2 regions of the Chryseobacterium nakagawai genome follow, and region 2 is predicted to be linked to the other one. Evidence: riboswitches for the same ligand, from Rfam matches in the RefSeq annotation. Region 2 holds a riboswitch; the other holds the start of a gene.

Region 1 (16,212 bases), 1.4 Mb from region 2:
GAGATTTTATTTTTGACGCTTCAGATGCCTCTAATACCAATAGCCTAAGACAGGAAGCCGTTGTAACCTATCAGAAACGTTTTAATGACAAGTCTCAGAAGTTAGATTTTCAATTTGGATATACAAAGTCTAACAGCAGGTTTGACCAGGATAATATTTTCAGAAAAGGAAAATATAGTGATAATGAACCCATTGATATTATTGGAGGTAACATCCTTAACAACAAATCTGACATGAGAATTGCTACTTTTAAAGTGGATTATTCTCAGCCAATTAAAATTCTTGATGGGGGAAAGGTAAGTTTCGGAGGGTTGTATGAAAAACAAAACTTTGATACTAAAAGTAAAGGCCTGACAAATCTAGATTATCAAAGACAAACGGCATCTACATATTTAGAGTTTCAGGCAAAATTTAAAAAGTTTGATGTTACCTTAGGATCCCGCGCAGAAAATTATGATATTTCCGGAATAACCCGGGCAATTGACAGTACCGGGGTGGTTGTTGAAAAGGATCTTCTTCCGTTTAATAAATTTAAACTGTTTCCTAATGCCAGCATCCAGTATAACCTAATGAGCCAGGTTTCTATTGCTGCCAACTACAACAAAAAGATCAGTTTACCAAGTATTTCTGCACTTAACCCAAACAATACAACATTCCAAGGACCCAATACTCAGGTGAACGGAAATCCTAACCTACAGCCAACCATTTTTGATAACTACGAAATAAAGATTTCTGCTTTTGATTACGCATTTATAGGATATAGTGTGAGTTCGGCTCAGAATCAGATAGCTCAAATCATCAAAAGGGATGGAAAAAATTTATTTAATGAACAGATTAATATTTCCAACATGAAGATTCACAACTTCAATGTAGGGCTCCCTATCCCGTTTATGTTATTTAGTAAATCTCTTAGTGAGGTGATGAAGTTTAATTTTAATCCTGATAAAATTAACTTTATGTACGTGTATGCCGGATATCAAAAGCATGAAATAGATAATCTGAATAATAAAGGTTTTTGGATTTTTAATGTTTCAACCCAGTTGATCTTGCCAAAAGATATAAAATTAACGGCTAATTACAGTTATCTGACTCCCAAGGCAGGATATTTCTATTTTACAGCAGAAAAACCGTTTAATAACAACGTAGATATTACACTTACTAAAAAGTTCATGAATAATCGTCTCACCCTTTCTGTTTTTGCCAATGACATTTTCAATGGTCAGGTAATGCAGGTTCGTTCTAATCCACCATCAGGAGAAACTGCTACACTAAGGACCAAATATGATTCAAGAAACTTTGGATTATCTATCAATTATAAAATTCCAACGAGAAACAAATTAGCAAAAGAGGATCCCAATATCCTGAACCAAACCAAAAAAGAGGATAATGGCGGTGTTATGCAACAAGGACAGTAATAGATTTAAATGATATAATAAACGAAAATGGGACAGTAATAGGATTATTGTCTCATTTTTATTTCTATTGATTATAATAAAGAAGTTGTATCTCATGCAGATTTTTCTTCATCAGTATAAAGATATTATCCAACAGAATCTGTGACATCTGCGTAATCTTCGAGAAACAAAAATGCCCTTAGAGCATTATCTAAAAATCTAACGTTTGAAACCTCCAGTTCAGTGTATCAATTAATGTTAACTGATTTAGATTTACAGGAAGATTGGTAATTATTTTCAAGGCTTTAAGCGCCATCATACTTCCGATGATTCCTGGCAAGGCACCTAAGACTCCAAGACTGTCACAATCTCGCATCTCTTCGTCAAAAGGAGGTTCAGGAAAGAGGTCCCTTAAATTTTTGCTTCCTTTATAGTTGAATACGGCAACCTGCCCGGAAAATCCTAAGATACTTCCGTACACCAATGTTTTCTCCAATGCTACACAGGTATCATTTACCAGATATCTTGTTGAGAAATTGTCTGATCCATCTACAATAATATCGTATTGGGAAAGAATTTGTGAAGCATTGACTGCATCAATCTTTTGTTCAATTCCTATTACTTTTACCTGATGATTAAGGGTATTCACAAATTTCTCAGCACTTTTGATTTTCAATGTTCCTATTTCATTTTCATTATGAATGATCTGGCGGTTCAGATTGTGAAGTTCCACTGTATCAAAATCTGCCAATCCTAAAGTTCCCACTCCTGCGGCTGCCAGATATTGAATTACAGGACTCCCCAACCCTCCGGCACCTATAACCAGAACCTTTGCATTTATTATTTTCTTTTGTCCTTCCAATCCTATTTCATCAATAAAGATTTGGCGACTGTATCTTTTAAAAATATCTTCGCTTTGCATATTAAACAATCATCATTGAAATTTAAACTCCACTGTAAACGGAATCCCAATCCTTCATCACCGGATCATACCCTGATCGTCTAATCATATTTTTGATCTCCTCCATACTTCTTTCATCACTGGTTTCAAACTGCTCCAATGATTCTTTATCTACAGCATATCCGCCCGGATTTGTTTTTGAACCTGCACTCATGGTGGTGGCACCCAGTGCTACAATATGATTTCTGAAAGTTTCGTTTTCTCTGGTGGAAATGGATATTTCAAGATCTTCATTCCAGATTCTGTAGGCACAGATCAGTTGTAGCAAATCCTTATCTTCCATAACAAAATTAGGTTCAATAATTCCTTCTGCCGGCCTCAATCGCGGAAATGATACTGAAAACTTACTTTTCCAGTACTGTTTCTGCAGGTAATCGATGTGAAGAGCATTAAAGAAACTGTCTACACGCCAATCTTCCAGCCCAAGTAAAACCCCTAGCCCCATTTTATGAATTCCGGCTCGGCCAATTCTGTCGGGAGTATCTAAACGAAAATGGAAATTGGATTTTTTACCTTTCGGGTGATATTCTTTATATACCTCCTGATGGTAAGTCTCTTGGTACACCAATACGGAATGTACGCCTTCCTCATGAAGAAGTCTATATTCATTTTCCTCCAAAGGCTGTACTTCAATAGAAATATTGGAAAAATGGGGTTTCAGTAGACGAACGGCATTCTGAAAATAAGGAACACCTACTATTTTATTGGCTTCCCCACTCACCAGAAGAACATGATTCACTCTCATCGACTTTAAAACCGAAGATTCAATCATCAGCTCTGTATTAGAAAGTGTTTTTCTCTTGAGATTGTTATCCAGACTGAATCCGCAGTACGTACAGATATTCTGACATTCGTTGCTCAGATACAACGGAGCATACAACTGAATGGTCTTCCCAAAACGTTTCTGAGTAAGAGCTCTTGTCATAGTAGCCATAAGTTCCAACTCTTGTGAAGCTGCCGGTGAAAGCAGGTTCAGAAAGTCATCCAATGTTTTATGTCTTTTCTGGAGACTGTTTCGAACCTCGAAGATTGTTACTTTTTCAAGTCTGCCTTTTATCTCATCCCATTGGTACTCCTCGAAAACCTCCTTAAAACTATTCATTATTCTGATTTTTATTCAAACAAAAACGAAGTTAATGGGCTTGATGCTTCAGCATGATTTGCTATTGCTCCCAATCCTGATTCAAAAGCTCTTCTTCCGGCAATCACCCCTTCTTTAAAAGCTATGGCCATGTTCACCGGATTTCTTGCCACTGCAATGGCTGTATTCACAAGAACAGCATCTGCCCCCATTTCCATTGCTTTTGCGGCTTCCGATGGAGCGCCTATTCCCGCATCTACCACCACAGGAACCTTGCTTTGGCTGATGATAATTTCTAAAAAATCTAATGTTCTCAATCCTTTATTCGTTCCAATAGGTGCTCCCAAAGGCATTACTACGGCTGTTCCCGCATCTTCAAGACGTTTACATAAAACAGGGTCAGCATGAATGTAAGGCATCACCACAAAACCTAATTTTGCCAATTCTTCGGTTGCATAAAGTGTTTCAATAGGATCCGGCAATAAATATTTCGGATCCGGATGAATTTCCAGCTTTACCCAGTTCGTTTCTAAAGCTTCTCTGGCTAATTGTGCTGCTAAAACGGCTTCTTTTGCTGTTCTGGCTCCTGAAGTATTGGGCAAAAGATGAACATTTGTGCCTTTTAATGAGCCCAGAAGCTCATCTTCTTGTGATTGGGCATCAATTCTCTTTAAAGCCATCGTAACCATATTGGATTCTGATGCCACCACAGAGGCTGCCATATCTTCAAGACTTCCGAATTTTCCTGTTCCTAAAAATAATCTCGATTCAAAAGTTCTGTCTGCTATTATTAATTTTTGATTATGCATATATCATTGCTTTTTTAAATTCATTAACGAGAGCCGGTTCATTCGTAATCTGACCAGAAACCGCTACTCCATAAATTCCGATCTTTTGTAATTGTTGAATGTCTTTGAGATGAACTCCTCCAATGGCAAATATCTTGGGAATCACAATCGATTTTTCACCAAGCTGGTCTATAATTTCCTGATAACCTTCAAATCCAAGAATAGGGCTGAGCTTTTCTTTTGTAGAAGTGAATCTTAATGGGCCCAAACCAATATAATCACATGATTCATTCATTCTTTGAAGGACATCTGAAATGGTATTGGCTGTTCCACCAATGATCTTATTTTCACCCAGAACTAGTCTCGCTTTCTGAATAGAACCATCATCTAACCCTAAATGAACCCCATCCGCATCTATTGTCTTCACCAGCTGTACATGATCATTGATAATGCAAATTGATTGATATTCTGAACAAAGTTGCTTTGAAGTTTCACAAAGGTCTATTAATTCATTTTCAGGTGCATTTTTCCAACGGATTTGCACCCATTTTATCCCGTTATCTAAAGCTTTACGAATATTCTGCTCCTGCTCCTGCTTTGTATATCCTTGTGATATGTATTGTAATTTTTCCATATTGACTATGAATGTCTTCCCAATAAAGAGGGATTGCTTTTTAAAAATTGTTCGGTATATAATTCTCATTTTTTACAGGCTGTTTCCAGAATTTCATCTTTTGCAAACTCTCCTGCAATGGCTGAGGATAAGCCTCATACTGAAGCAGGCTTTGATAGTAGATAATTACAAAAGGACCTTGTCCCTGCATTTTCTAAAAACATGTATAGGTTCATCACTCTCCCAAATTGCGCCTAATAAAGCCACACCATTCACTCCAAGATCGAAGACTTCCTGAATACGATGAGAATCAATTCCTCCCAAAGCAATCAGTTTTACATCCGGATTATTTCTTTGTTTTAAACTTTCAATAACTGTTGAATCAATTCCATATCCTTTTTTGGAAATACTGGGAAAGAATGGACTTATGAAAGCATATTCCCATTCTTTTTCCAGAGTATTATAAGTAGTGATCTCATGAACAGAAGTTGAAATTGTATTACCATTCATAAAAGGTTTGTATCTTCTTACTTTTCGGTCTTCTTCTCTAAAGTGTAATCTTGAAATTCCATAGTTTTTTCCAAGCTCATAATGATTATGCAGTACTAATTGAGCATAAAATGAAGGATCAATACTATCAATAAATTCAGTCATTTCTTGTGGGCTGGTCCAAGGTTTCCTGATATGAAGCAAATCAAGCCCATCATGAAACATTTGATTGATAATCTCTGATTCATTCGGAACTATGGTTTCAGGAGTGATGACGAGAATCATATATAAATTTCTTTTCCTTTTTCAATAAACTCTTGTGATTTGTCAAACATTCCTTTCTCTGCAGATTCACGAATTTCCTGTGTGATTTTCATAGAGCAGAATTTTGGCCCGCACATCGAACAGAAATGGGCAATTTTAGCTCCATCAGCAGGAAGCGTTTCGTCATGATAGGCTCTGGCGGTATCCGGATCTAACGAAAGGTTGAACTGATCTTCCCATCTGAATTCGAATCTCGCTTTACTTAATGCGTTGTCTCTGTATTGCGATCCCGGATGTCCTTTTGCCAAATCCGCAGCATGGGCTGCTAATTTGTAAGTAATTACCCCTACTTTTACATCGTCTTTATTCGGAAGACCTAAATGTTCTTTCGGGGTTACATAGCAAAGCATTGCACATCCAAACCATCCGATCATTGCTGCTCCAATTCCTGAAGTGATATGATCATAGCCTGGTGCAATATCTGTAGTTAGGGGACCTAAAGTATAGAAAGGTGCTTCATCACATACTTCCAATTGTTTCTCCATGTTTTCTTTGATCATGTGCATCGGAACGTGCCCAGGGCCTTCAATCATCACCTGTACGTTGTGCTTCCAGGCAATTTTTGTTAGTTCGCCTAATGTTTCCAACTCTGCAAACTGAGCCGCATCATTGGCATCAGCAATAGATCCAGGACGTAAACCGTCTCCTAATGAAAAAGCTACATCATACTTCTTCATGATCTCGCAAATCTCTTCAAAATGAGTGTATAAAAAGTTTTCCTTGTGATGATACAAACACCATTTTGCCATAATTGAACCTCCTCTGGAAACAATTCCCGTTACTCTGTTTGCTGTCAGGTGAATATATCTTAATAAAACTCCGGCATGGATGGTAAAATAAGACACGCCCTGCTCTGCTTGTTCTATCAAGGTATCTTTAAAAACTTCCCAGGTTAAATCTTCAGGTACTCCTTTTACCTTTTCTAGCGCTTGATAAATCGGAACAGTACCAATTGGAACCGGACTGTTTCTGATAATCCATTCTCGGGTTTCATGAATATTCTTTCCTGTAGAAAGATCCATAATGGTATCTGCACCCCATCGGCAAGCCCATACTGCTTTTTCCACTTCTTCATCAATACTTGACGAAACCGCACTGTTTCCAATATTCGCATTGATTTTTACCAAAAAGTTTCGTCCGATAATCATCGGCTCACTTTCCGGGTGATTGATATTATTCGGGATAATAGCTCTTCCTGCAGCAATTTCATCCCTTACAAACTCTGGAGTAATTTTGCTTTTTGGAGTATTCGCTCCAAAGCTGTTTCCGATATGCTGACAAGCCATTTCTTTTGGAACCGTTGCAAGCTGTTCTATTCTTTGGTTTTCTCTGATCGCAATGTATTCCATTTCAGGAGTAATAATTCCCTGTTTTGCATAATAAAGTTGAGTAAGTTCCTTACCATCCTGAACAACCTTAGGTTTATGATCGTAAGAAAAGCGCAATTCATCAAGTTTTGGATCTGCCAGACGGGCTTTCCCATATTCAGATGTAATTCCTTCCAGAATCGTAACATCTTCTCTGTCCAGAATCCATTGCTCTCTTATTCTTGGAAGTCCCTTTTGAATATCGATTACACTATTTTCATCGGTATAGGGACCGGAAGTATCATAAATGGTTACCGGAGCATTTTCTTCAAAATTTCCATTGCTAAGCTTAGTGGGGCTAAGCTTTATTTCACGCATTGCTACGCTGATAGGATGAATTTTTCCTTCAACATAAATTTTCTTTGAGTTCGGAAATGGCGAACATGTAATTGAATGAGCCATAAATATTGGTATTAAATATGAGAATTATCCGCCCTGAGTGGCAGTAATGATTAAAATTGAATCTTGATTGTTAAGAGGAGTCTCCGCCCAGGCTGACAGCGGAACAATACGGTTGTTGAGTGCTACGGCAATACCCTTCTTTTTTCCAGGTAATTCCATAGCCAATAATGCTTCCAGGTTTTCAGGAAGTACATCAAATGTTTTTCGGGTGTGGTTGATTATAAGTTCCATTCCTAATAATTTAAATATACTTTAGGAATGGCCATTATTGTACAATAGAATGTACAGCAAAAGTCATCTACTTTTCCCTACGCTGGTATAATCCAGATCAGGTTCAAAGGGTAAAGTCTCAGTCTGTAAAAACAGACACCCCTAAAGTGTGGGACGAAGTTAGCTATTTTTTCAGAATGGGCAAAATCAAATTTTCAGGAAACAAAAAATCCATCTCAACTTTGGAGATGGATCTTATTAATATTTATTCAAAATGCTTTAATAGAAAAGCTTTAACCTGCCATTGGTATTATATTGATTAGTCCAATTTGATTGATTCAGAAAAAATTCGGAGCTATAAGGTTGATATTCTTTTGAAATTCTTCTCTGAGGATTATTTTTTGATAATGAAAAGTAGAAATAATCTTCAAAAATTCCCAAATTCTTAAATGGATTTTGTGCAGAATCAAAATTATCAAATGTAATTTCGTTCGTAATGTATGCATCAACATTATTATGCTTTTGAGTTTTAGTTGCCTTTTCTAAATTTCCTGAATTATTATAAATAAACTTTTCTACGTACGTCAAAATATAATCTTGTGGGTCAGTTGGATCGTATGGAACGTTAGGATATTGAGTTAAAATCTCAATTAGCTTTCCTGAAGCGTCATAAGTATAGGTCAAATACTTATCCATATATGAATTATTAACCTCTGGAATAACTAATTTAATAACTCTACCTTGATTATCAAATTCAAACCTTCTTTCCTTCAATTGAACATTGAAACTAGGGTCAGAGCTATAGTTTTTCATAATTGCTGTATTTCCTGTATACGTTATCATTGTATACACTGATTTTGAATAAGCATAAGAAAAACCCGTGCTTCCAGAAAGTTCCAACTTTCCTCCTACTTTTTTACTAACTCTTCCCTGAGAATCATATTCGAAAATATAATTTTGTTCCAATTCATTAAACACAGGTGATAAAACAGGATAATTCCACGAGATTTTGCTTGTATTTTCAGTAACCGTCTGTTGTGAATTATCAATAGGCATTTCATCATTGTCTGAACAAGATGCCATAACCAGCAATGTGGCTAATAAAAGTGATTTGAATTTCATGTTATAGTTTATGGTTATTCTTCACAAGCCCTCCAAACAGCATCATTCTGCGGAACAGGAGCTATAATTTCTATTTCTTCTTTGGTTACAGGATGAATAAATTCCAATTTCCTTGCATGAAGATTAATTCCTCCATCCGGATTGGAACGCGGAGAACCATATTTTAAGTCTCCTTTGATTGGAATGCCTGTCTTAGATAGCTGAGCTCTTATCTGATGGTGCCTTCCCGTTTCAAGATCTATTTCAAGAAGCAGATAATTATCCAAAGTCTTTATAACATTATAGGCCAGGATAGCTTCCTTAGCTCCTTCTGTAACTTTTGGAAAAACAATCGCCTTATTATTCTTCTCATTCTTCTTTAAATAATGAACGAGTCTTTGGCTTTGTGGAATTATCTCTTTTCCCACTACGGCCCAATAAGTCTTTTTAACTTCACGATTCTTCACCATTTGAGTAAGACGGGAAAGCGCTTTTGAAGTTTTAGCATAAATGACCAAACCTGAAGTAGGGCGGTCTATACGATGAACCAAGCCGAGAAAAACATTTCCCGGCTTAGCATCTCTTATTTTTATAAAATTCTTAATAGATTCCAATAGTGATTCATCACCAGTCTTGTCACCTTGTACAAGCTGACCAACTTTTTTGTTCACTACCAGAAGGTGGTTGTCTTCATATACAATCTGCTCCTTCATTAAATCTATCTGTTACGGTTTCTATTTGACATTGAAAGAATAATCCCTGCTAAAAGGCCAATTGTTTTAAGCCCTGAAATCATTGGACTTTCAGGCAGTAAAGCTCCAACTACACAAACTCCTGCTGCTGCATACATCGCATACATAAAGTTTTTATTGGTCAGCATTGGTGCCTGAATAAAGAAACTGGCTCCTATCAGAATATAGAAGACTTTTCTGGACAATAAATGATTGATGTCAGGTGAAAATAAATTGAACCAGCCAATGGCTAAGCAGATCAATGCTGCAATAGATAGGATTCCCTGAATAGATTGTTGTTGATTTTGCATGAATTAATTTTAATAACTTTCGTTTTGGTTAGGGAACTCTATGCTCTTCACATCTTTTACATATTGAGACACTGCTCCAGTAATTTCTGTGTAAAGATCAAGATATCTTCTTAAAAATTTTGGACTGAACCCTTTATTCATTCCTACCATATCATGATACACTAAAACCTGACCATCACAGTCTGCTCCTGCACCAATTCCTATTGTAGGAATAGAAATACTCTCAGTAACTTTTTTAGCTAATTCTGCAGGAATTTTTTCCAATACAACAGAGAAGCATCCCAATTCTTCTAAAAGCTGTGCATCAGCAATCAGCTTTTCAGCTTCTGCCTCTTCTTTTGCTCTTACTTTATACGTTCCGAATTTATAAATAGACTGTGGAGTTAATCCTAAGTGTCCCATTACAGGAATTCCGGCATTGATTATTTTCTTAATAGATTTTGAAATCTCTTTTCCGCCTTCAATTTTCACGGCATGCGCGCCTCCTTCTTTCATCATTCTTACTGCAGACTCTAATGCTTTTTCAGGATTACTCTGATACGTTCCGAATGGTAGATCTGCTACCACCAAAGCTCTGTCGGTTCCTCTTACCACACTTTGAGCATGGTAGATCATTTGGTCTAATGTAATAGGTAGCGTAGTTTCAAAACCCGCCATTACATTCGCTGCAGAGTCTCCAATCAAAATAGCATCTACTCCACCTGCATCTACCATCTTTGCCGTGGTAAAATCATAAGCAGTAAGCATTGTTATTTTTTCCTTGTCGAATTTCATTTTGCGCAAGGTTTCAGTCGTAACTTTTTTAATTTCAGAGTGAACAGACATAATTTATCTATTTTTTAAAAGTTAAAAAGTCGGCCATTCAGCCGACTTAAGTTTTTATGATTTTTATAAAACTACGTGACCGAGTTTCATGAGTTTATCGTGATTTAGAATCTTGATGTTTCGTCCGTCAACTTCTATCAGGCTATCCTGTTTGAATTCTGAGATCAAACGGATGGCGCTTTCTGTAGCCGTACCAATAATGTTGGCAATTTCTTCTCTTGTTAATGAAATTTTGATAAATCCTTCAGGATCTACTCCTAATTTCTGTTCCAAAAGCAGCAATATTTCAGCCAGCCTTTCTCTTACCGTTTTCTGGGCAAGGAACGTAATGGTATTGGAAGATTCTCCTAATTCGTAAGAAATTTTTTGAAGCATTACGAAAGACAATTGCGGATCTACCTCTAGAAGATACATAAAGATATCTGCTGGTAAGAAAACACACTCAATGTCTGTCATGGCTTCTGCTTTAGCTTGGAAGTTTTCCCCGCAAAGCAAAGAACGATAGCCGATAATATCCCCTTCTTTAATAAATCTTAAAATCTGATCTTTCCCAAATGCACCTGATTTTGAAAGTTTAGCGGCCCCATTTTCAAGTACAAACACCCCTTTTGGAGTCTCTCCATCTTCAAAAATAGTATCGTGTTTCTGAAAACTCAATCTTTTTTTACCGTTAATATATTTTTCAAAATCTGCGCTAGAAAGTCTTTCCTTAAAAGATTTATCATTAAAAACTCTGGCGAACCTCTCTTCAATGGCTATCTGTTGTTCCTGCGGCATTTTATATGATATTTATCACAAAAATAGAACTTTTTAACTCGATAAACAAAAAAAATTGTTATAATTTTGTAGTTCAATATTTTAGGGAGGTGAGCGAGAACTGTTTTCATTGTGGTCAAGGTATAGAAAAAGAGAGAATTTTGTTTGATGAAAAGACTTTCTGTTGCAATGGCTGTAAGTCTGTTTATGAAATTCTGAATATAAATAATTTAAGTAATTTCTATGAACTTAATAAAGGGGCAGGAATTCGTCCGGGTGATGAAAATTCTACCCAGTTCGATTATTTAGATACTCCGGAAATTTTTGAAAAAGTTACCGATTTCTCTGAAGGAAACACCAGTCTTGTCACATTCAAGATTCCTGTAATTCACTGTTCCTCTTGCATCTGGTTACTGGAAAGCCTTCATACCCTGAATCCTTATATTAAATATTCTCAGGTTAACTTCACAAGAAAGACCTTACAGATCTCATTCAACCATAACGATCTAAAATTAAGCGAACTTGCTAATTTCCTAACCAATTTAGGATATAAACCCGTTATCAGCCTTGAAACTGCTGAGAAAAATGTTGACCATCTTGACAAATCACTTCTTATAAAGTTTGCGATTGCAGGTTTTGCTTTCGGAAACGGGATGTTTTTAGCATTCCCAGAATATGTGGGTGGGGAAGACTACTGGATGGAACATTACAAAGGTCTTTTCAGGGTTCTGATGTTCTTATTAGCCTGCCCCGTTGTATTTTATTCCGCTTCAGATTATTACAAATCCGCTTGGTACGGATTAAAAAATAAAATTGTCAACATTGACGTTCCTATTGTATTAGGGATATTTGTTCTTTTCGGAAGAAGTATTTACGAAGTAGCAACAGATTACGGTCCCGGATATTTTGACACCCTTTGCGGACTTCTGTTCTTTATGCTGATGGGGAAACTGTTCCAAAAAAGAACCTATAGTGCTCTTTCTTATGACAGAGATTACAAATCATTCTACCCTATTGCTGTAACCAAGGTAGACTTTGAAGGAAAACAGGAAAACATTCTCCTTTCCGAAATAAAAGTTGGAGACAGAATATTAGTTAGAAACCAGGAAATCATCCCGGTAGACGCCATCCTTATCAACGGAGAAGGAAACATTGACAACAGTTTTATCACAGGAGAAAGTGAAAGTATCAGCAAACAACCGGGAGACAAAATTTTTGCTGGTGGAAAACAGATAGGATCATCTCTGGAACTGGAGGTGATTAAGGATGTTGATCAGAGTTATCTTACTCAGCTCTGGAATAAAGAGGCCTTCAAGAAACACGAAACGGGTCTTGATACTCTAACCAACAATATCAGTAAATACTTTACATTCATCATCTTAGGAATTGCTCTTATTTCTGGAATTTACTGGGCATTCATCGATTTAGAGAAAATGTTCCAGGTTGTTTCAGCAATTCTCATCATTGCTTGTCCTTGTGCGCTTGCACTATCTGCACCCTTCACTTTCGGACACATTATGAGAATTTTAGGTCGAAATAAATTTTATGTAAAAGACACACTAACGATTGAAAAAATCGCCAAATTAGATACTATTGTTTTTGATAAAACCGGAACCATCACTCACAGAAAAAGATCAAACATTAAGTTTGAAGGTTCTGAAATCAGCGAATTTGACCAACTGAATATCAAAACATTATTAAAGAACTCCAACCACCCTCTTTCTAAATCACTTTATGAATTCATTGAAGTGAATGATGATTATTTCCCCGTGGAAGACTTCCAGGAAATCTCAGGAAAAGGGTACTTGGCAAACGTAAGAGGAAATCTTTATAAAATCGGCTCTGCCCGTTATAACAATCAAGAGCCTAAAAACCTAGAAACCGCTGTTTATATCAGCAAAAATGATGAATTCCTAGGCAAGTTTATCTTTAAGAATGAATACAGACCTAAACTTAAAGATCTATTCAAGAAACTCACCCACTACAAAATATTTATTCTGAGTGGAGATAATTCCTCAGAGGAAAATCAGCTTAAAGAGCTCATTCCAAACTACAAAGGAATGGCTTTCAACCAAAGCCCGGAAGACAAACTGAACTACATTAGAAATCTTCAGGATCAGAACATGAAAGTAGCCATGCTTGGTGATGGACTCAATGATGCAGGAGCCCTAAAGCAGAGCAATGTAGGAATTGCCATTGCTGATGACACCAACAGCTTTACCCCTTCTTCTGACGTTATCATGAATGGTGAAAAAGTAGTGACTTTAGATAACTATCTGAATGTCTGCAAAGGCTCCATCACCATTGTGAAAATGACATTTATAATTAGTTTTCTTTACAATATCGTTGGGTTAAGTTACGCAGTTACAGGGCACATGCATCCGCTTTTCGCGGCTCTCATCATGCCAGCAAGCTCCATCACGGTAGTTACATTTACGACAGTTTCAACATGGATACTGGGTCGCAAATACTTCAAAAAACAGGCTTAAACCCTCTTATTTAGACTGATTTTAAATTAGCTGAAATCGGCATTTCGTGATGAATGTCATTATTTTTCACTAAATTTGAACCCCGAAAATAGGTTAATTTTGTTGTCCAATGGATATTCTATATTTAATGATCGTCTGCAGTGTTTCTTTAGCTGCGATCTTCCTGGTCGTATTTATAGTGTATGCCAGAAAAGGACAGTTTGAAGACGACGAATCTCCTGCTGTCAGAATCCTTTTCGATGACGAAGTCAAGGAAAAAGATGAAACTGGCGACAAAGATAAAGACGAGAAAGAAATAGGAGAAAATAATAAAAATTGAGAAAAATAGTGAATAGTTGATATGGAAACACAAAAGTTTAGTTATGACAATAGTATTGTCCGTGCGTTCCTCTATGCGACCATTATCTTTGGTTTCATAGGATTTACGTTCGGGCTTACGGCGGCATTAATGCTTTTCTACCCTGAATTACCTGAATTCTTATTCGGTACAGATGACACAACCATTAAAAGTTTGGCATCGGGTAATATTCAAGGGTTAATAAACACTCATGGAGCGTTTGGTTTTGGTAGAATCAGAATGTTGCACACCAATACCGTGATCTTTGCGTTCGTGTGTAATATTGTTTATGTAGGAGTATACTACTCTACGCAAAGATTATTGAAGACAAGAATGTACAGTGATACATTATCTTGGATTCACTTCTGGACTTGGCAGTTTATGATCGTTGCTACGTTCATTACCTTCTTTATGGGTATTAATACTTCTAAAGAATATGCTGAGCATGAGTGGCCAATCGATATCCTGATTGCATTCTCATGGATCATTTTTGGTGTTAACATGATCATGACTATTTCAAAGAGAAGAGTAAGGCACTTGTATGTTGCTATTTGGTTCTATCTTGGAACTTGGGTAGCTGTAGCAATGCTTCACATCTTCAACAACCTTGAAGTTCCATTATCTTTCTCTGGCTGGAAATCTTATTCTGCATATGCAGGAGCAAAAGATGCCATCGTACAATGGTGGTATGGTCACAATGCGGTAGCATTCGTATTGACAACTCCAGTTCTAGGTTTAATGTATTACTTCTTACCAAAAGCAGCAGACAGACCTGTATTCTCATATAAACTGTCTATTATTCACTTTTGGTCACTAATCTTCGTATATATCTGGGCTGGTCCTCACCACCTTCAGTATACCGCTCTTCCAGCATGGGCACAGGCAGTAGGAACAGGTTTCTCTATCATGCTTATCGCACCGTCTTGGGGAGGAATGTTAAATGGTCTTCTTACCTTAAGAGGAGCTTGGGATAAAGTAAGAGAAAATCCTATCCTTAAGTTCTTCGTAGTAGCTGTTACTTGTTATGGTATGGCAACGTTTGAAGGACCACTATTGGCAACGAAAAACATCAACAAAATTGGTCACTTTACTGACTGGGTTATCGGTCACGTACACTTAGGAGCTCTTGGATGGAATGGTTTCATGGCATTCGGGGTTATCTATTACCTAGTACCTATTATGTGGAGAACAAAAATTTGGTCTGTAAAATTAGCTAACTGGCATTTCTGGTTAGGGACTTTAGGAATTATTTTCTATGCAGTACCAATGTATATTTCCGGATTCACACAAGGATTAATGTGGAAGCAATTCAACCCGGACGGAACATTATTATGGAAAAACTGGTTGGATACTGTAACGGCGATTATTCCTTACTTCAAAATGAGATTCTTAGGAGGTATCTTCTATATTTCCGGAGCAATCTTAATGATCGTTAACGTAATTGCTACGGTAAGAAAAGGATCATTCCAGAAAGAAGTTCCTGCTGAAGCACCTGCATTAGCAAACATCGGGAACAAACGTAAAGAAGGAGAAGGATTCCACCTTTGGTTGGAAAGAATGCCATTATTGTTAACAGTATTATCATTGTTTACAATTTCAATAGGAAGTATGGTTGAAATCATCCCTACCCTATCCCTTAAGAAAAGTGTACCTACTATTTCAGCGGTGAAGCCTTATTCTCCACTAGAACTTGAAGGTAGAGATATTTATATCCGTGAAGGATGTAATGCTTGTCACTCTCAGATGATCAGACCGTTCAGAGATGAGATTACAAGATTTAACGGTAAAAACGGACAGTACTCTAAAGCTGGGGAATTTGTATATGACAGACCATTCCTTTGGGGATCTAAGAGAACTGGACCGGATTTACATAGAGAAGGAGGTAAAAACCCAAGTTCTTGGCACTACAAGCACATGTATAACCCAAGATCAACCTCTGCAGGTTCTATCATGCCTCGTTACCCTTGGTTAATTGCTACGAATTTAGACAGGTCTAAAATGGTAGATAAATTGAAGCTTATGAAGAATACATT
Region 2 (16,212 bases):
GCAGGTCAGATTAGCTATGGCGGAAACTTAACGCCTGCAGCGAACGATCATACCGGAAATTTTGACGGACAGAATATTCAGCTTGACCTGAACTATGGAAATAAAATAGGAACCAAAGGTGGTTTTTTCAATATTACCTGGTCTTCACAGTTTAGAAACCCTACGTACAGGGCAGGAACAGAAAATGCACCTATTTATAATGCTTATAATGCTATTGAACAGCGTGCTCTGAAAAATGGAGTCAATCTTTCTTCTCTTTTTACTGATATTGGAAATACTCCAAATTCTCAGCAAATTGTAAACTATATTCACCAATATGCACCAGAAGTAAGTTATTTTTCTCAGGATTTACAAACTGCTATACAGGGAGCTAATTCTATTTCCGCTTTACAGAAAGTTTTGTCGGATCCTAACAGGTTTACGACCAATTATTTGAATTATATCACCGATCAGGAACTTGCTTACAGAGGGCAGACGAGAAAAGATTTCAACATGCAGGTAGGGCAGTCTAAACTTAATAATCACCAGCTTTTTATCAATGCTGAGGTACCTGTAAGTGATAACTGGAAGGTGTATACTTTTGGAGGATACAGTTTAAGGCATGGAGTTTCCGGAGGATTTTACAGAAGACCGAGGGAAAGCAGAACTTTTACAGGCTTATATCCAAGCGGTTACCTGCCACAGATAGGAACCGATATTCAGGATATTTCATTAGCAGCAGGAATTAAAGGAAAATGGGAAGGATGGAATATTGATTTCAGCAATACCTTTGGACAAAACTCCTTTACCTACAATATCAGAAATACCGGAAACACTTCTTTAAGATTTGCTTCTCCTAATGAGTTTGATGCAGGAGGATTAAGGTTTACCCAAAATACCATCAATTTAGATTTCTCTAAAAAATATGATGTTCTGGAGGGATTGAATGTAGCATTTGGAGGGGAGCACCGTTTTGAGAATTTTAAAATGACTGCTGGTGAAGAAGCATCATATACTACCTATGATGTTTTAGGAAATCCATGGAATAATACTACATCAAGGCCTACAGACTTTTTTGGAGCTTCTTTGCCAGGAGGTTCACAAGTATTCAGTGGTTTCAAACCTGAAAATGCGGTGAATAAGAATAGACAGTCGTTGGCAGCGTATGCAGATGTAGAGTTAAACTTTACCAACTGGCTTTTAGTGGATGCAGCAGCGAGATATGAGAATTATTCGGATTTTGGATCTACTTTTAATTATAAATTAGCTTCAAGAATCAAAGTAGCTCCTAATTTTAATGTGAGATTTGCAGGGTCTACAGGATTTAGGGCTCCGTCTATACACCAGATTTACTATAATGTAACTTCTACCTTATTTACAGGAGGACAGCTTCTGGAAGTAGGAACATACAGCAATGATTCCCGATTAGCAGGACAATTGAATATCCCAAAACTTAAACAGGAAACCTCAAAGTCAGCAAGTGTAGGATTTACGTATAAAATTCCATCAGTGAATTTGACATTCACAGCGGACGGATATTTTACTAAAATTGATAACAGAATCATTCTTACCGATCAGTTTTTAAGAAAAGATGTGCCTACCGATGCTCAAATAGAATTTGATAAATTAAATGTAAATGCAGCTCAGTTTTTCACCAATGCAATCGATACGGAAACAAAAGGGTTGGATATTGTTATTTCCCATAACGCAAGATTTTCAGGCATAAAACTGGACAATAATTTTGCGATCAACTTGAACCAGACCAAGCAGGTAGGTGAAATTCATTCAGCAGGGCTGTTGAAATCTCCGGCTCTTGAAAAGGTCTATTTCTCTGAAAAATCTAGAATCTATCTGGAAGAAGCAGTCCCAAGAGTAAAAGCCAGCCTTTCTCACACATTAACATGGAAAGGAGCAAGTTTCTATCTTAGAAATACTTATTTCGGAAAAGTAACAGGTGCCGATGTTCTTGATGCTAACGGAGATGGAATTATAGGATTTAATGAGCATCAAACAATAGGAGATAAGATTATCACCGATATGTCAGCAGCGTATCAGTTTACCAAAAATATCGGGTTAACGGTAGGTGTCAATAACCTGTTTGATATTTATCCTACTAAAAATTTACCGGCTTCAAGTAATAACGATCAGTTTATTTACTCGCGCTCAACTTCACAGTTTGGGCAGAATGGACGATATGTTTTCACAAGACTTAATTTCAATTTTTAATCAAATTTTATATCTATAAAAAAACGGAATCAAAAGTTGGTTCCGTTTTTTTGTTGTAGTGGTTGATAAACATAATGGATGATTGAGGTATTCTGTCTCTTCTTTACTTCCATCTTTTCAATTCGTAAGCAGCTTCCCAGAAGTGGAATTCCATTCTGGATGCCATAATAAAAGCTTCAGTCATTTTTTTTCTGGTTTCTTCAGTACTATTTTCTGCTATTTTATCACCTATAGCAATAGCCTGATCCACTGCCGCTGAAAACTCTTCTCCAGCATAGGTGGCGATCCATTTTTCATAGGGATTGTTAACCGTGTTTTGAATCTCGTAAATATAATTTCCAACCTCACGATAAATCCAGAAGCAGGGGAGAACTGCGGCAACTGCAATTTCCACAGATTCCAGAGCTGCCGTACTTCTCAGAAAGTGAATATAATGATGGCAAGCAGGTTCTAAAACCCCCTTATCACTCAAACCAAAATCTTTGAAGTAAGATTCATGCAGGGCATTTTCTACTACAATGGCATTTTCAGCGAAACGCATAAAAGTGAGTACATCCTGAAGATCAGTAATCTTTGCAGCAATGATTGAGAGTGTTCTTCCAAAGTGCTCCAGATATAAAGAGTCCTGAGCCATATAAAAACGGAATTTTTTCTGTGGTAGGGTACCATCAGAAAGCTCTTTGATAAAAGGCATATCAAGGATGGATTGATAATGTTTTTCTATAGCATTCCAGGTTTGTTCAGACCATTTCATTTTTTGATAAGTTTTTGTGGATTAAAAAAGTGATTAAGAGGACCATTTCCTAGCCCTGTTTGCACATCTATGCCGTTTTTTATGGCTTGATAAATATATTCTTGTCCCAGTGAAACAGCATTATATAAGGATTTTCCCTGAGCAATATAGGCTGCTATTGCTGAAGAAAGTGTACAACCGGAACCATGAGTATTGTTCGTGTCAAATTTTATTGTTTCGAAAGAATGAAAATTCTCATGTTCATCATAAAACAGTGACGTAATCGTTGAGGTTTCCTGATGACCACCTTTAAGAAGAATTGTTTTACACCCCAGTTTTTTAATTTTCTTTCCGGCGGTGTATAAATGTTCTAAAGTTTCTACTTTCATATCTGCTAGAATTGCAGCCTCATCCATATTGGGAGTGATAACATCAGCAATGGGGAAAAGCATTTCAGTGAGTGCTGTGATGGTTTCTTCTTCAATTAAACGATGTCCGCTGGTGGCAACCATTACAGGGTCAAAGACAATAGGTATTTTAGGATATTCTGCTAATGTGGAAACAATGGTTTCTACCAGTTGAGGCGTATGAACCATTCCAATTTTTATTGCATCGGGAACAATGTCATCCAAAATGGCTTTGATCTGGTCAGCAACTGCCTCTACGGGAATAGGATATATTTTTCTTACTCCCTGCGTATTTTGTACAGGCAAGGCTGTTAATACAGATGTGGAAAAGCAACCTAGAGCAGAAGTTGTTTTAATATCAGCCTGAATACCAGCACCGCCGCTTCCGTCGAAACCTGCAATAGTTAATACGGAAGGATATTTGTATTTTTTCATTTTACAATTTCATTTTTTAATTCATACGCTGCTTTTTGAGGATCAGCAGCACTGCATATTGCGGAAACTACTGCAAGACAATCTGCTCCGGCATTAATTACTGCTCTTGCATTTTTCAGATGAATATTGCCTATTGCGACCAAAGGTTTTTCTGTAAGTTGCCTGATTTGAGTAATTCCTTCCAATCCCCATTCTATAATAGTATCTGTTTTGGTTTTTGTTTTAAAAACAGGGCTTATTCCCAGATAGTCGGCTACTGCAGTTTGTTCGTTGCCAAGCTGAGTCAGGTGTTCTATAGAATAACCAATCATTTTATTCCCGATCAAAGGCCGCTGCCTTAGATCCCGAGGAGTTGCATCACTGTTGCCAACGTGTATTCCTGCCGAATTTACTTTTTCAGTAACAGTAATATTATCGTTGATGATAAGAGGAATACCATATTTATCTGTAATTTCAATAAGCTGTCTGGCTTTTTGAAGGAATATTTCATTGTTGTCATTTTTTTCACGAAGCTGTATAATATCCACACCTCCTAATATGGACTGTTGAGCAACTTCCAGGAAGTTTTTTCCCATACAATCTGCTTCAGAAATTACCAGGTATAATGAGTAAGGGAAAGTATTTATACTCATGATCTTTCAATTTTTAAATGACCGTTAAATTCTTCTTCTGTAATGTTGTAGAGTTTATCAATCAAGTTGACTTGAAGACTGCCTGGGCCTTTACTTTCACGAACAGCCATTTCGCCTGCTATTCCCAATAATGACATTGCAGCGGTAGTTCCAGATATTGTATCTTCCGTAACACCTATAAATGCTCCGATTAATGCTGTTGCAGAACATCCCAGACCCGTTACTTTGGTCATGAGAGCATGTCCGTTTTTGATTTGTATAGATTGATTTTGGTTCAGGATAATATCCGTTTCACCCGAAATACATACAATAGCGTTGTATTGGTTAACCAGAATGTGTGCTGCTTCAACAGCGTCATTACTTTCTGCTGTACTGTCTACTCCTTTAGTAGCTGTTTTATTGATTTGGGCAAGAGCAATAATCTCAGAAGCATTACCTCTGATCACTGTTGGATGAAACTGTAACAGCTGATGCAATGTCTGATCACGAAAAGAGGTGGCTCCTGCCCCTACCGGATCCAGTACCCATGGTTTATGATGTGTATTTGCCACTTCAGCAGCTATAAGCATAGATTCTGCCCAGTATTCATCAAGGGTACCAATATTAATAACCACCGAATGGGCTATATTGATCATTTCTTTGATTTCAGAGTGGGCGTGTGCCATAATCGGAGAAGCTCCTGCAGCCAAAAGAGCATTGGCTGTATTGTTCATTACTACATAATTGGTAATATTATGAACAAGAGGAGACTTTTGTCTTACAAGCTGAACTTGTTGCCAAAGATTTTTTTCCATTGTTATCATTAAAAATAAAAATAGCTTTAGGAAAAAATCCGAAACAAAAGACATAAAGTATCATGTCATTTTGCTTTTCCCTACGTCGGTGTAAGCCGTATCAGGTTCAAAGGGACTCTCTCAATTCTTTTCAGAATACCCCTAAAGCAAAACAAATGTATAAAAATTATCAGAGGAAGCAAAAACCTTTAACAGATTTTGGAGAAAGCATATTATCTCTCTACCAGCTCTTTCACCGGTTCACCGTAATAATCAATCTCGGTTGTATTGATCTGAAGAAGCTGGTACCATTTTCGGAAAGCTCCTATGAAAACAATCAGCATCAGTATCATTGCCGTTACAGCTAAAGCAGCCAATAGATACTGCTTTTTAGGAATATAAATGCTAGCTACCTGAATATATCCAGCCCAGAAAGTTATGATTGCCATAAAAACACCGGGAATCGCTGAACAGAGTGCATATTTACCTCTATTCATTCTAATGAGCATTGTGGTACATACAATAAGTCCACAGGCGGCCAGTAGCTGGTTGCTGATACCAAACAACGGCCAGATACTACTTACATTTCCGGTATACACCAGATATCCCCAAGCGAAAGTAAATAGTAAGCTGCTGATTATAATTCCGGGACCCCAGTTTTTATCATTAAATTTCGGAATAACAGATCCCAACATCTCCTGTAAGAAAAAGCGTCCCACTCTGGTCCCTGCATCAATGGCGGTAAGAATAAATACAGCTTCAAACATAATGGCAAAATTATACCAGTAGGCGGTCAGTTGATCCATATAAGGAATTTTGTTAAAAATATGAGCCATTCCTACTGCCAGAGATACGGCACCGCCTGTTCTCCCATAAAGGTCAATACCTATTTTTTGAGAATAATAATCGATGTCTACTCCATGTAATGAAGGATGCGTTGCCAGGAATGAATCATAGGCCTCTTTTGGGGTATTGATGGCGAAATAGTCGCCAGGCATCAGGGTGCAGGCAGCAATCAAAGCCATGAGTGCAACAAAACCTTCTACCAGCATGGCACCATATCCCACGAAAAGAATTTCTCTTTCTTTGTTGAGCATTTTAGGAGTTGTTCCGGTAGCGATCACTGCATGAAATCCTGAAATTGCTCCACAGGCAATCACAATAAAAATAAAGGGAAGTACAGGACCTCCAATGACAGGGCCACCACCATTTACAAATGCTGTAATAGCTGGCATCTGTACAGTAGGATGGATGACAATAACGCCAATGGCTAGCATAATGATCGTCCCGATTTTAAGATAAGTTGAAAGATAATCTCTCGGAACTAAAAGCAGCCAGACCGGCAATACTGATGCCAGGAAACCATAAAGAGGTATAGCAATAGAAATGGTTTTAATATCCCATGAAAATAAATTATTCAGGGTAGGATTCTGCATAAGACTATGCCCACCGATAATTCCGGCAATTAATAGGATTCCTCCCAGAATACTGGCAAAAAGAACACTATTTTTTTTATAACGCATAATCAGCCCCATGATGATGGCAATAGGCATTGTAATGATTACGGTAAATAATGACCATGAGGCTTCGTGCATCGCATTAATACAGGCAAGTGACAATCCTGCCAATGTGAGAATTAATATGAATAAAATGGCAAAACCGGCTACTGTTCCGGTTGTTTTACCAATTTCTTTCGAAGCAATGGTAGCAAGGCTTTGTCCCTTATGCCGAACTGAAGCAAATAAAACAACCATGTCATGCACTCCTCCGCCCAATACACACCCAATTAAAATCCAAAGAGCGCCGGGCAAATACCCGAATTGAGCAGCCAAAACAGGTCCCACAAGAGGTCCAGCGGCAGCAATAGCAGCAAAATGGTGTCCGAAAAGTACATTTTTATTCGTTGCTACATAATCTTTTCCATCTGCAAATTCTACTGCGGGAGTGGTGTGATGATCATTAAGTTTAAGTACTTTGTTGGCAATGAAAATACCATAAAACCTATAGGCTATAGCAAAAATAAGTACCGATGTAAAAATAAGAGTAAGCGCATTGATATTGTTCAGGAAATCCATGTCCTTTAGTTTTTTTAAGTGAATAATTTAAAGTATTGGCTTTTTTATTGAAAATGAATCAAATATTAGCCAAGGTAATTATTTTTTTAATAAAAACAGATGATATGTATATCAATCTAGCAGATTTGTCCTTTTATTTTTGATCGTATTTGTAATAGCGGGGGTTCTGGTTATTTTGGTAAATCTAATGTATAGTTTTATTTTTTTGAGAAACGATAAAGTCTACCGTTTGATCTGTCATTGTATCAAGAGCTGCTTTATCTGTTGTAGAAAAACTATGAACTCCATTATCAATGATAATTAAAGAAGTTTCTACTTTTGCGCGTTTAAGTCTTCTGTGTAATTTTTTAGATTGACTTAGAGGAACTATTTTATCTTTATTCCCCTGAACAATTAAAGTCGGAACTCCCGTTTCTGTATAGGTTGCAGGAGATATAGTTTTTAGATAATCGATGGCTCTATCCTGATCTTTTGTTAAATCATATCCTGAGATTCCTTTTACCAAGCCTTGCTGTAAATTAACAATCTTTTTTGAAACCATTCCAATCATGGCTACCGGAATTATTCCCAGTTTGGTATGAAAAAGTTTGTTCAGATCAACAGGTCCGTAATGGTCAACTACATAATTTACTCTTGCTGAATAAGGTGAAAGGTCAGGACTTCCTTTGAACATGTCATCTGGAGTATAAGCAGCTACGAGAGAAAGGTGTGCTCCAGCTGAGGCTCCGAATAGACCAATATTATTGGTGTCGAAGTTATATTTTTCAGCATTCTTTCTTACCCATCGTACCGCATCCTTGGTATCTTCCAAAGGAAGAGGAAAGTGGGTGCTATCATTCAGAAGGGTATAATTGATACTGATCACGGCATATTGCTTTTCCATCAGTTTGGCAATCGTTGTTTCAAGATAATTGTCAGCATAAACGGCTTTACTGCCTTCTATCCATCCACCTCCGTGAACATAGATGAGTACCGGAAGTTTACCGGGAATATTCTTTGGAGTGTATAAATCCAGAGCTAAAGAATCTCCTTTTTTACCAGTTTTATAAACAATATTCTCAGAAATTGTTGCTATTTCTGGGAGAAGTGTACTTTTTGCCCGTTTAACTTTTTCAGGGGACTGAGAAAATGTCTGGGAGAAGACGATTTGGGTAGAGCTTAAGAACACAATAAAAAACAGGCTTATAAAAAACCTGTTTATTGATATGGAGTTAAATGATTTCATATTATTTTTTTTGAGGGAATCTTACTTTACTAACTCCTCAAAAAGTTTACCAAAAGTGGTATTTAGATCCTTAGATTTTCCAGGATGAGGTCTTGAAGTTTGTACAACAGCGCTTCTTACAGCAGTAAGCCAACGGAATCGTTCAGGAATATCAAACTGAGCAATAGGTCCGCCATCCTTATCTCCATTGGCAATTTTCTGAAAGCTCTCCAGGTTTTGGGTGATATCATCATAGTCCAGTTTGCTGTGCATCAGCTTGAATTTATCAGGACATAAATAGAATTCCACGCGGATGAACTTTTCCCTTTTAGAAAACATGACCAATCCGATATTGAAAAATTCTTCTCTCTCAACTTTTGGTACCAAGCGTATTACCGCATATTCGTATATTTTATCCTCTTGCATTTTTGGCTTCGTTTACAAAGATTTGAGAATTTTCTAATCGGGTTGTCAGAAACTGAAAATAAATTTCACGAATCTCTTCGGGAGTTTCATCCGCATCGTTCCAGTGCAGCCAATCTTCAGGAATAGCATTCACAATATCCCTGAAAAGAGTTTCGTTCAGTACTTCATGCGCAAACTTATCTGCTTCATCCAGCATTTTAGCCTTTGGAAGAAGAACATGATCTTTCACATATTTGAACGGAGTTTTAGCCGCTGCATCAAAATTCTGCCATGAATGATGGAAATAAAATGAAGCACCGTTATCAATGATCCAAAGCTCTTTATTCCACATCAGCATATTGGCATTCTTAAATGTACGGTCAATATTGGTAATAAAGGCATCTAACCATACTATTTTTGAGGCCAGAAGCGGATCTACACTCACTCCCGGATCATAGGTGATGGAACCGGAAAGGTAATGCAACCCGAGATTTAAACCCTCTGAGAATTTTAGCAGATCCTGTATTTCCTCATCGGCTTCTGTTCTTCCGAAATCTGCATCAAGATTAACAAAAACCAATTCAGGAATCTTTAGACCCAACGCTTCTGTAATCTTTCCGCCTATAAATTCTGAGATCAGCATTTTAACTCCATGGCCCGCGCCACGGAACTTTAAGACATACTTAAAGTCATCATCAGCTTCTGCCAAAGCGGGAAGGGAGCCTCCCTCTCTCAATGGCAGAATGTAACGCATTACCGTTACTGTTCTTAAATTCTGCATGTAGCAAAAATAAGGTTATTTTTTAATAATTTTTTTCATAAATTTCAAATTAAATTAGAGTTTTAAATATTGAGAATATTGAATTAAAACCTGTTGTTTTATGAATCTGATTAGGGAAAAGAATATTTATTTAGAAAATAAAGAAACAAAAGGGTTTCTTGCTGATGCTTTTTATAGTGATACTCAAGAAAAACAGCCTTTGGTCATTTTTGTTCATGGGTATAAAGGCTATAAAGATTGGGGAGCATGGGATTTAATGGGAGAGAAACTTGCAGGAGAAGGTTTTTTCTTTGTAAAGTTTAATTTTTCTCACAATGGAACCACTGTAGATGACCCTCATCATTTTGGCGATCTTGAAGCCTTTGGAAATAATAATTATACCAAAGAATTGTCTGATTTAGGGGTTGTTATTGACCATTTTATCCTGGATCCGCATGTAAATCCTGAAAAGATTATCCTGGTGGGGCACAGCAGAGGAGGAGGGATTTCCATTATTAAGACTTTTGAGGATGAAAGAATCAACGGATTGATTACTCTGGCCAGCGTAGATACCTTGGATCGTTTTCCCACAGGTGATTTTTTTGAAAAATGGAAGAAAGAAGGTGTTTATTATGCTTTGAATGGACGTACTCAACAAGAAATGCCTCATTACTATCAGTTTTATGAAGATTATGAGCAGAATATACACCGTTTTGATGTAGAACGGGCTGCAGAAATGGCTAAAGCTTATATGCTGATTATCCATGGGACGCAGGATGAAGCCGTAGACGTAAAGCACGCGGAGCATCTTCATATTCTTAACCCGAATTCAGAACTTTTTCTTATTGAGAATGGAAATCATACCTTTGGAGCTAAAGAACCCTGGACAGACTCTACGTTGCCGGAAGATCTGAACATTGTAACAGAAAAGTGTATTGATTTTTTAGTTAAAAATCTAAAATAAGAAGTCTTCAGAAACAGTGCTCAAAATGTAAGTGATTTAAAATAAATCTATTAGAATCACGTTGTAATAAATTACCACTATACTAAATTTTATTATGAAAAAAACGATTACGAGCGCATTAGCGCTGTTGTTATTAGGAACTGTTATTTCCTGTAAAAAAGAAACCAACACTCAATCTTCTGTAAGTACAGATACGCTGGCTACCGTAATGCCAAAAGATTCTACTGTTAGTGCAAAGATGGATTCAGTAACGGCTACTGCTTCTTCAGCAGCAGTTCCAGTTGAAATTATTACCAAAAATGATGGAAAGTATCCTCATGATGTCAAATTATTTGAAGACAAAGGCCTGACTGAAAGATTGAAAAAATTGGTAGGAAAAGATTATGATGAAATGATAAAAAATTTCGACGTAGAAAGTCCTATTGTATCTGAAGGTGGAATCTATAAACTTCATGGATGTAAACAGCATGATTGCCCTGGATATGCTACTTCCGTTTACTATGATTCCAAAAATGATAACCTAAATGTTTCCATTGATAAAAACGGTAAAATAACTGAGTTTGCAGAAAAGGGAAAAATTACCGTTTCAAAAACATTGAATACTAAATAATTATTTGGTATTCGTTGCAGGAATCATATAATATTAAAATAAATATTGCTTTTCAATAAAAAAGGAGTGAAATTTTCACTCCTTTTTTATTGAATTATTGTTCGGTTTTTACCGCATTCTTTTTTATTGACTTTAAAAGGCTTCTGAAGTTTTTCATCGTCATCATTTCACTTGTCGGAGTAAAAATGGTTGCCTTTTCACCTTTTTCCAGTGAAACTTCGGAAGACGCTTTCAATGAATATATTTTTTTCATGGTTTTAATATCATAAACATCCATCATCGCAAAGGTTTCATTTTTCTTATAGTCATCCAGTTCACCAATGGAACGGTCTAGAGAGCTACGAAGCTTCATGGTATAAATGTTAACCAGAAAATTAAAATCAGAACTGTTTTTCAAGGTCTCAAGATCTTCCACTTCAGGCTCAAACGGAATACTGTTTTGAATTATATGTTCAGCTTTGGCCATTTTTAAATCAAAAGCATTCCCATTACTTAAATCTTGAAATAGCTGCATTGCTTCTTTACTCATCATTTCTCTGTGGTGCGAGTCTACACCCGTTTTGATGTTGTTAATCAACCATTTTTTGTCTTTTGAAAACACCAATGATTTACTGTAAATCCCGTAATCTTTTTTAATAGGGCAATAAACACATGATTGTAAAGCGATTGATAAAAAAAAGAAGAAAGCATATTTTTTCATGATTTGTATTCAGATTATTTAATTAAAATCTTCCAGGCTTCTTCAATGTTGCTTTCCAACAATAGCTTTTGGGCATCTTCATGAATATTTTCATCAGAATAATATTCTCCGGAAGGTAAAACTTCAACGTTCGCCAGCATTCCCAAATCATTTCCTGTAAATACTTTACTGTATTTGATAGCATCCGGCAAAAGATCAAAGCCAATTCCTTTTGTTACCAAAGGTTTAGGAACTTCAAAAAGGCTGTTTTCATTACTTCTGGAATACCAGTTGCTCCCTAAACGGGCGACCATATCCAGTTTTTGCTGATCTAAATTTCCTGCTTCATTCAGGTATTCTTCCCTGATATGAATCTTCTGAACCTCACAGATTACAAGATTTCCTGATCCTCCTTGGTTTCCTAAATGTTTTATTTCTAAGACTTTACATTCAAAGTTCACAGGGCATTCTTCAATCAGTTTGGGTTGTATCAGGTCAGCGTCTTTCATCGTAAGACCAGACTTTACAAATTCATTGACTCCTGTTTCATACTCCGTAGAGGCCAAAGAAATCTGCTGTACGATTGGAAAGTTTACTGTTCCAATAACAACTTCCGGTACTTCTAATACATTTTCAAGCGTATGTTTTGTAGTATTGTCACGTACTCTCCTCGATGGTGAAAAGATCAGAATTGGAGGAACCGTACTGAACATATTGAAAAAACTGAATGGAGATAAGTTATGATTGCCGTCTCCATCCACCGTAGAAGCCAATGCAATAGGACGAGGTGAAACGGCGGTTTGCATGATGGTCTGAAGCTGTACGGCAGTTATCTCAGAGGGGGTTACTGTTTTCATATTTTTAGTTAACTATAAAAATGATAAAACCACAAAAGTTACAAAAGTTTTTAAGTAAATAGCTTTGATCTTTAAAGATCAAAAAAGCATGTCGTAGTATTTATTTACAAAGGTTTCCTGTCCGTCATGATAAAGATTTTTTACATTAAAATCAACTAAGATGCCTTTAGGTTTCTTCATTAAGTTGATGTAATTTAAAAGCTGAGCCCTATGAATATCATTTAATTGAACAACTGATTTGAGCTCAATAACAATTAAATCTTCAACTAAAAAATCGCAAAAGAAATCACAATCTATTTCTTTTCCTTTATAATTTACAGGAACCTTCAGTTCAGATTTAAAACTAATATTTCTTAATCTTAATTCTTCTTCCAGGCATTTATGATACACACTTTCTAACAAACCAGCGCCTAGAATTTTGTGAACTCTATGAAGGCGCCGTTTATTTTATAGGTCAAATCAGTTAAATATGACTCTGTAATCATAAATCCTTTTGTGACTTTTGTGGTTAAATTAATTAATGTGTTGGGATAATTTTACCGGAAACTTCACCGAAACCTACTCTCACACCATCTTTCTCAGCCCATGCCTTCATGGTAACGGTATCACGATCTTCAATGAATTTTCTTTCTTCACCATTGCTTAATGATAAAGGATTTTGACCTCTCCACGTTAATTCAAGCATAGAACCGAAAGATTTTGGATCACTTCCTGAAATTGTTCCACTTGCATACATATCGCCAACTTCTACATTACATCCATTTACGGTATGGTGAGCCAATTGTTGGGTCATGTTCCAGTACATATGCTTGTAGTTACTTTCGCAGATCAGATTTTGTTCCCCATTTTCAGGCTGGATATAAACTTCAAGGTTGATATCGTAGTTTTTGTCTCCTTCAAATTTTAAATAATCTAAAACTTCAGGATCCTGTGTAGGAGAGGCGGTTCTGAATGGTTCCAAAGCTTCAAGGGTAACTACCCATGGAGAAATAGATGAACCAAAGTTTTTCGCAAGGAATGGCCCTAGTGGAACATATTCCCATGCTTGGATGTCTCTCGCAGACCAGTCGTTAAATACCACCATTCCGAAGATCGCATCTTCAGCATCTTTAGTAGAAATACTTTCTCCCATCTCCGTATTTTTGTTGATGATGAAAGCCATTTCCAATTCAAAATCCAATTGTTTGCAAGGCCCAAAAACAGGTTTATCTGCATCAGCTGGTTTTGTCTGACCTTTAGGACGGTTAATTTCTGTTCCGGAAACAACAATAGAAGAAGCTCTTCCGTGGTAACCTACCGGTAAATGTTTCCAGTTAGGGAGTAAGGCATTGGCAGGGTCACGGAACATTTTTCCTACGTTGGTAGCATGTTCAATGCTGCTGTAGAAGTCTGTATAGTTTGGAATATGAACCGGCATCATCATTTTTACTTTATCAAGATCATAGAATGCCTCTTCAATTGTTTTCTGATCTTTTGACAATGCCGAACCTTCCTGTAATAATGCCTGAATCTTTGTACGAACAGCATTGGTAACAGGTTTACCCAATTCGATAAATTCGTTGATGGTGTAGGCTTCAAAAACATTGTCGTCCAATCCTTCAATGTCTTCAAAATAGCCAAGATCATAAAGGGTAGCAAGATCAATAACCTGATCTCCGATTCTTGTACAGCATCCGATATATTCTTTATTGAATACTGCTACTCCAAAAGGAATATTATATATAGAAAAATCCGAATTTGAGGAATAGTCTACAAATGATTTCATAAGTTTAGATTTTAGTTAGATTAAAATATCATCCCGAGAAACTTTCCCCAAGATGTTTATTTTGCCTTTTTTGAGTAAGAGGCTTCATCAATCCATCGGTCTCTGGTATTGATATCAATAAGATAGAGAATATTGTCCTGTTGGGTAAGCAAAAGTGTTTTTGTGACAGGCATCGGGACCTTTTTGCCCTCAAGCATATCCGCTCGTAAAGAAACGATGTTCTTTTTTCGGATAATATCACCGGTAAAGACATTAGAACTGCTTTCTCCCGTAGATTTATCATCAAAAACCTCTACATAGGTTGCATTACTTCCTTTAATAACAATAAAATCTCTTTCTGTGTGGTCTGCCTCATCTTTAATGAAAACAAACTTTTTGTTGTTGATATCTACCTTTTCAAGATTTTGATTGATACCTCTTCTTGCTTCAAGTCTGTCCAGAATTGCATTCAGTGATCCATATTGTGCTTTTACACCTAAGGTTCCAAAGAATAAAATTCCAATTAAAAGTTTTCTCATTATGCTGTGTTTTATAAAAAAGTTTTGTCAGAACTTTGCATCCTGACAAAACTTACTATTTCTGGTTGTAAAATTAAAGATTTCCTCTTCTCTCCTGTTCTCTTTCTAATGCTTCGAACAATGCTTTGAAATTTCCGGCACCAAAACTCTGTGCACCATGTCTTTCAATGATTTCGAAGAATAGAGTAGGACGGTCTTCTACAGGCTTAGTAAAAATCTGTAACAGATATCCTTCTTCATCATGATCAATAAGTATACCTAAGTCTTGAAGTTTCTTAAGATCTTCATCAATATGACCTACTCTTTGAGGAACCATATCATAATAGGCCTCTGGTGGAGCAGAAAGAAACTCTACACCACGTTTTTTAAGTTCAGTTACCGTATGAATAATGTCTTTGGTAGCAACAGCAATGTGTTGTACTCCTTCTCCCTCGTAGAAATCAAGATATTCTTCTACCTGAGATTTCTTTTTACCTTCTGCAGGTTCGTTGATCGGGAATTTTGCAAATCCATTTCCATTTGACATTACTTTAGACATCAATGCAGAATATTCTGTGTTGATCTGTTTGTCATCAAAAGAAAGGATATTCACAAATCCCATTACTTTTTCATACCATTCCACAGTAGGGATCATTCTGTTCCAGTCTACGTTTCCTACACAGTGGTCTACGTACAATAAGCCAGCTTCTTCAGGTTGGTAGTTACTTTCCCATTTTTCATACCCAGGCATGAAAGCTCCATTGTAATTTTTTCTTTCCACAAACATGTGAACAGTTTCTCCGTACGTATAGATACCGGACATTCTTACTTCACCATGCTCATCAGTTAAAGTTACAGGCTCTAAATAAGGTTTTCCTCCTCTTTTAGTTGTTTCTTCGAAAGCTGCATATGCATCATCTACCCAAAGTGCCAAAATTTTTACTCCGTCACCATGTTTTTTTACGTGTTCGCTGATAGGAGATTCAGAGGTAAGCCCTGTAGTAAGTACTAATCTGATTTTTCCCTGTTGAAGCACATAAGATGCGCGGTCTCTTACTCCTGTTTCAGGACCCGCATATGCTACAGACTGAAAACCGAAAGCGGTTTTGTAATAATGGGCAGCCTGTTTTGCATTTCCTACATAAAACTCAATATAATCTGTACCGTTAATCGGTAAGAAATTCTCTGCTTGAGCAATCTTCTCGGCAAAT

What was found. Region 2 has a riboswitch for thiamine pyrophosphate ahead of thiM (hydroxyethylthiazole kinase). Riboswitches for the same ligand answer to the same signal wherever they lie in the genome.
Region 1: it holds a riboswitch for thiamine pyrophosphate, as region 2 does, so the genes downstream of both, thiS (sulfur carrier protein ThiS) here and thiM (hydroxyethylthiazole kinase) in region 2, are expected to answer to the same signal.

What each region holds. Positions count from the first base shown of each region.
Region 1 is NZ_LR134386.1:5,462,448-5,478,659, forward strand. Features, by position in the region: gene EL260_RS24705 (TonB-dependent receptor domain-containing protein) at 1-1,415, shown strand, start outside; gene EL260_RS24710 (HesA/MoeB/ThiF family protein) at 1,606-2,316, opposite strand; gene thiH (2-iminoacetate synthase ThiH) at 2,339-3,457, opposite strand; gene EL260_RS24720 (thiazole synthase) at 3,469-4,245, opposite strand; gene EL260_RS24725 (thiamine phosphate synthase) at 4,238-4,858, opposite strand; gene EL260_RS24730 (thiamine phosphate synthase) at 5,024-5,611, opposite strand; gene thiC (phosphomethylpyrimidine synthase ThiC) at 5,608-7,419, opposite strand; gene thiS (sulfur carrier protein ThiS) at 7,444-7,650, opposite strand; TPP riboswitch at 7,708-7,803, opposite strand; gene EL260_RS24745 (hypothetical protein) at 7,909-8,751, opposite strand; gene EL260_RS24750 (RluA family pseudouridine synthase) at 8,766-9,443, opposite strand; gene EL260_RS24755 (hypothetical protein) at 9,449-9,772, opposite strand; gene panB (3-methyl-2-oxobutanoate hydroxymethyltransferase) at 9,782-10,597, opposite strand; gene EL260_RS24765 (Crp/Fnr family transcriptional regulator) at 10,661-11,374, opposite strand; gene EL260_RS24770 (heavy metal translocating P-type ATPase) at 11,464-13,842, shown strand; gene ccoS (cbb3-type cytochrome oxidase assembly protein CcoS) at 13,952-14,161, shown strand; gene ccoN (cytochrome-c oxidase, cbb3-type subunit I) at 14,183-16,212, shown strand, end outside.
Region 2 is NZ_LR134386.1:1,266,269-1,282,480, forward strand. Features, by position in the region: gene EL260_RS05740 (TonB-dependent receptor plug domain-containing protein) at 1-2,205, shown strand, start outside; gene tenA (thiaminase II) at 2,309-2,959, opposite strand; gene thiD (bifunctional hydroxymethylpyrimidine kinase/phosphomethylpyrimidine kinase) at 2,956-3,780, opposite strand; gene thiE (thiamine phosphate synthase) at 3,777-4,412, opposite strand; gene thiM (hydroxyethylthiazole kinase) at 4,409-5,206, opposite strand; TPP riboswitch at 5,267-5,359, opposite strand; gene EL260_RS05765 (carbon starvation CstA family protein) at 5,419-7,260, opposite strand; gene EL260_RS05770 (alpha/beta hydrolase) at 7,445-8,485, opposite strand; gene EL260_RS05775 (DUF3037 domain-containing protein) at 8,507-8,890, opposite strand; gene EL260_RS05780 (HipA family kinase) at 8,877-9,650, opposite strand; gene EL260_RS05785 (alpha/beta hydrolase family protein) at 9,751-10,593, shown strand; gene EL260_RS05790 (hypothetical protein) at 10,688-11,203, shown strand; gene EL260_RS05795 (hypothetical protein) at 11,298-11,903, opposite strand; gene EL260_RS05800 (flavin reductase family protein) at 11,918-12,739, opposite strand; gene EL260_RS05805 (GxxExxY protein) at 12,818-13,129, opposite strand; gene fahA (fumarylacetoacetase) at 13,257-14,504, opposite strand; gene EL260_RS05815 (hypothetical protein) at 14,561-15,022, opposite strand; gene hppD (4-hydroxyphenylpyruvate dioxygenase) at 15,096-16,212, opposite strand, start outside.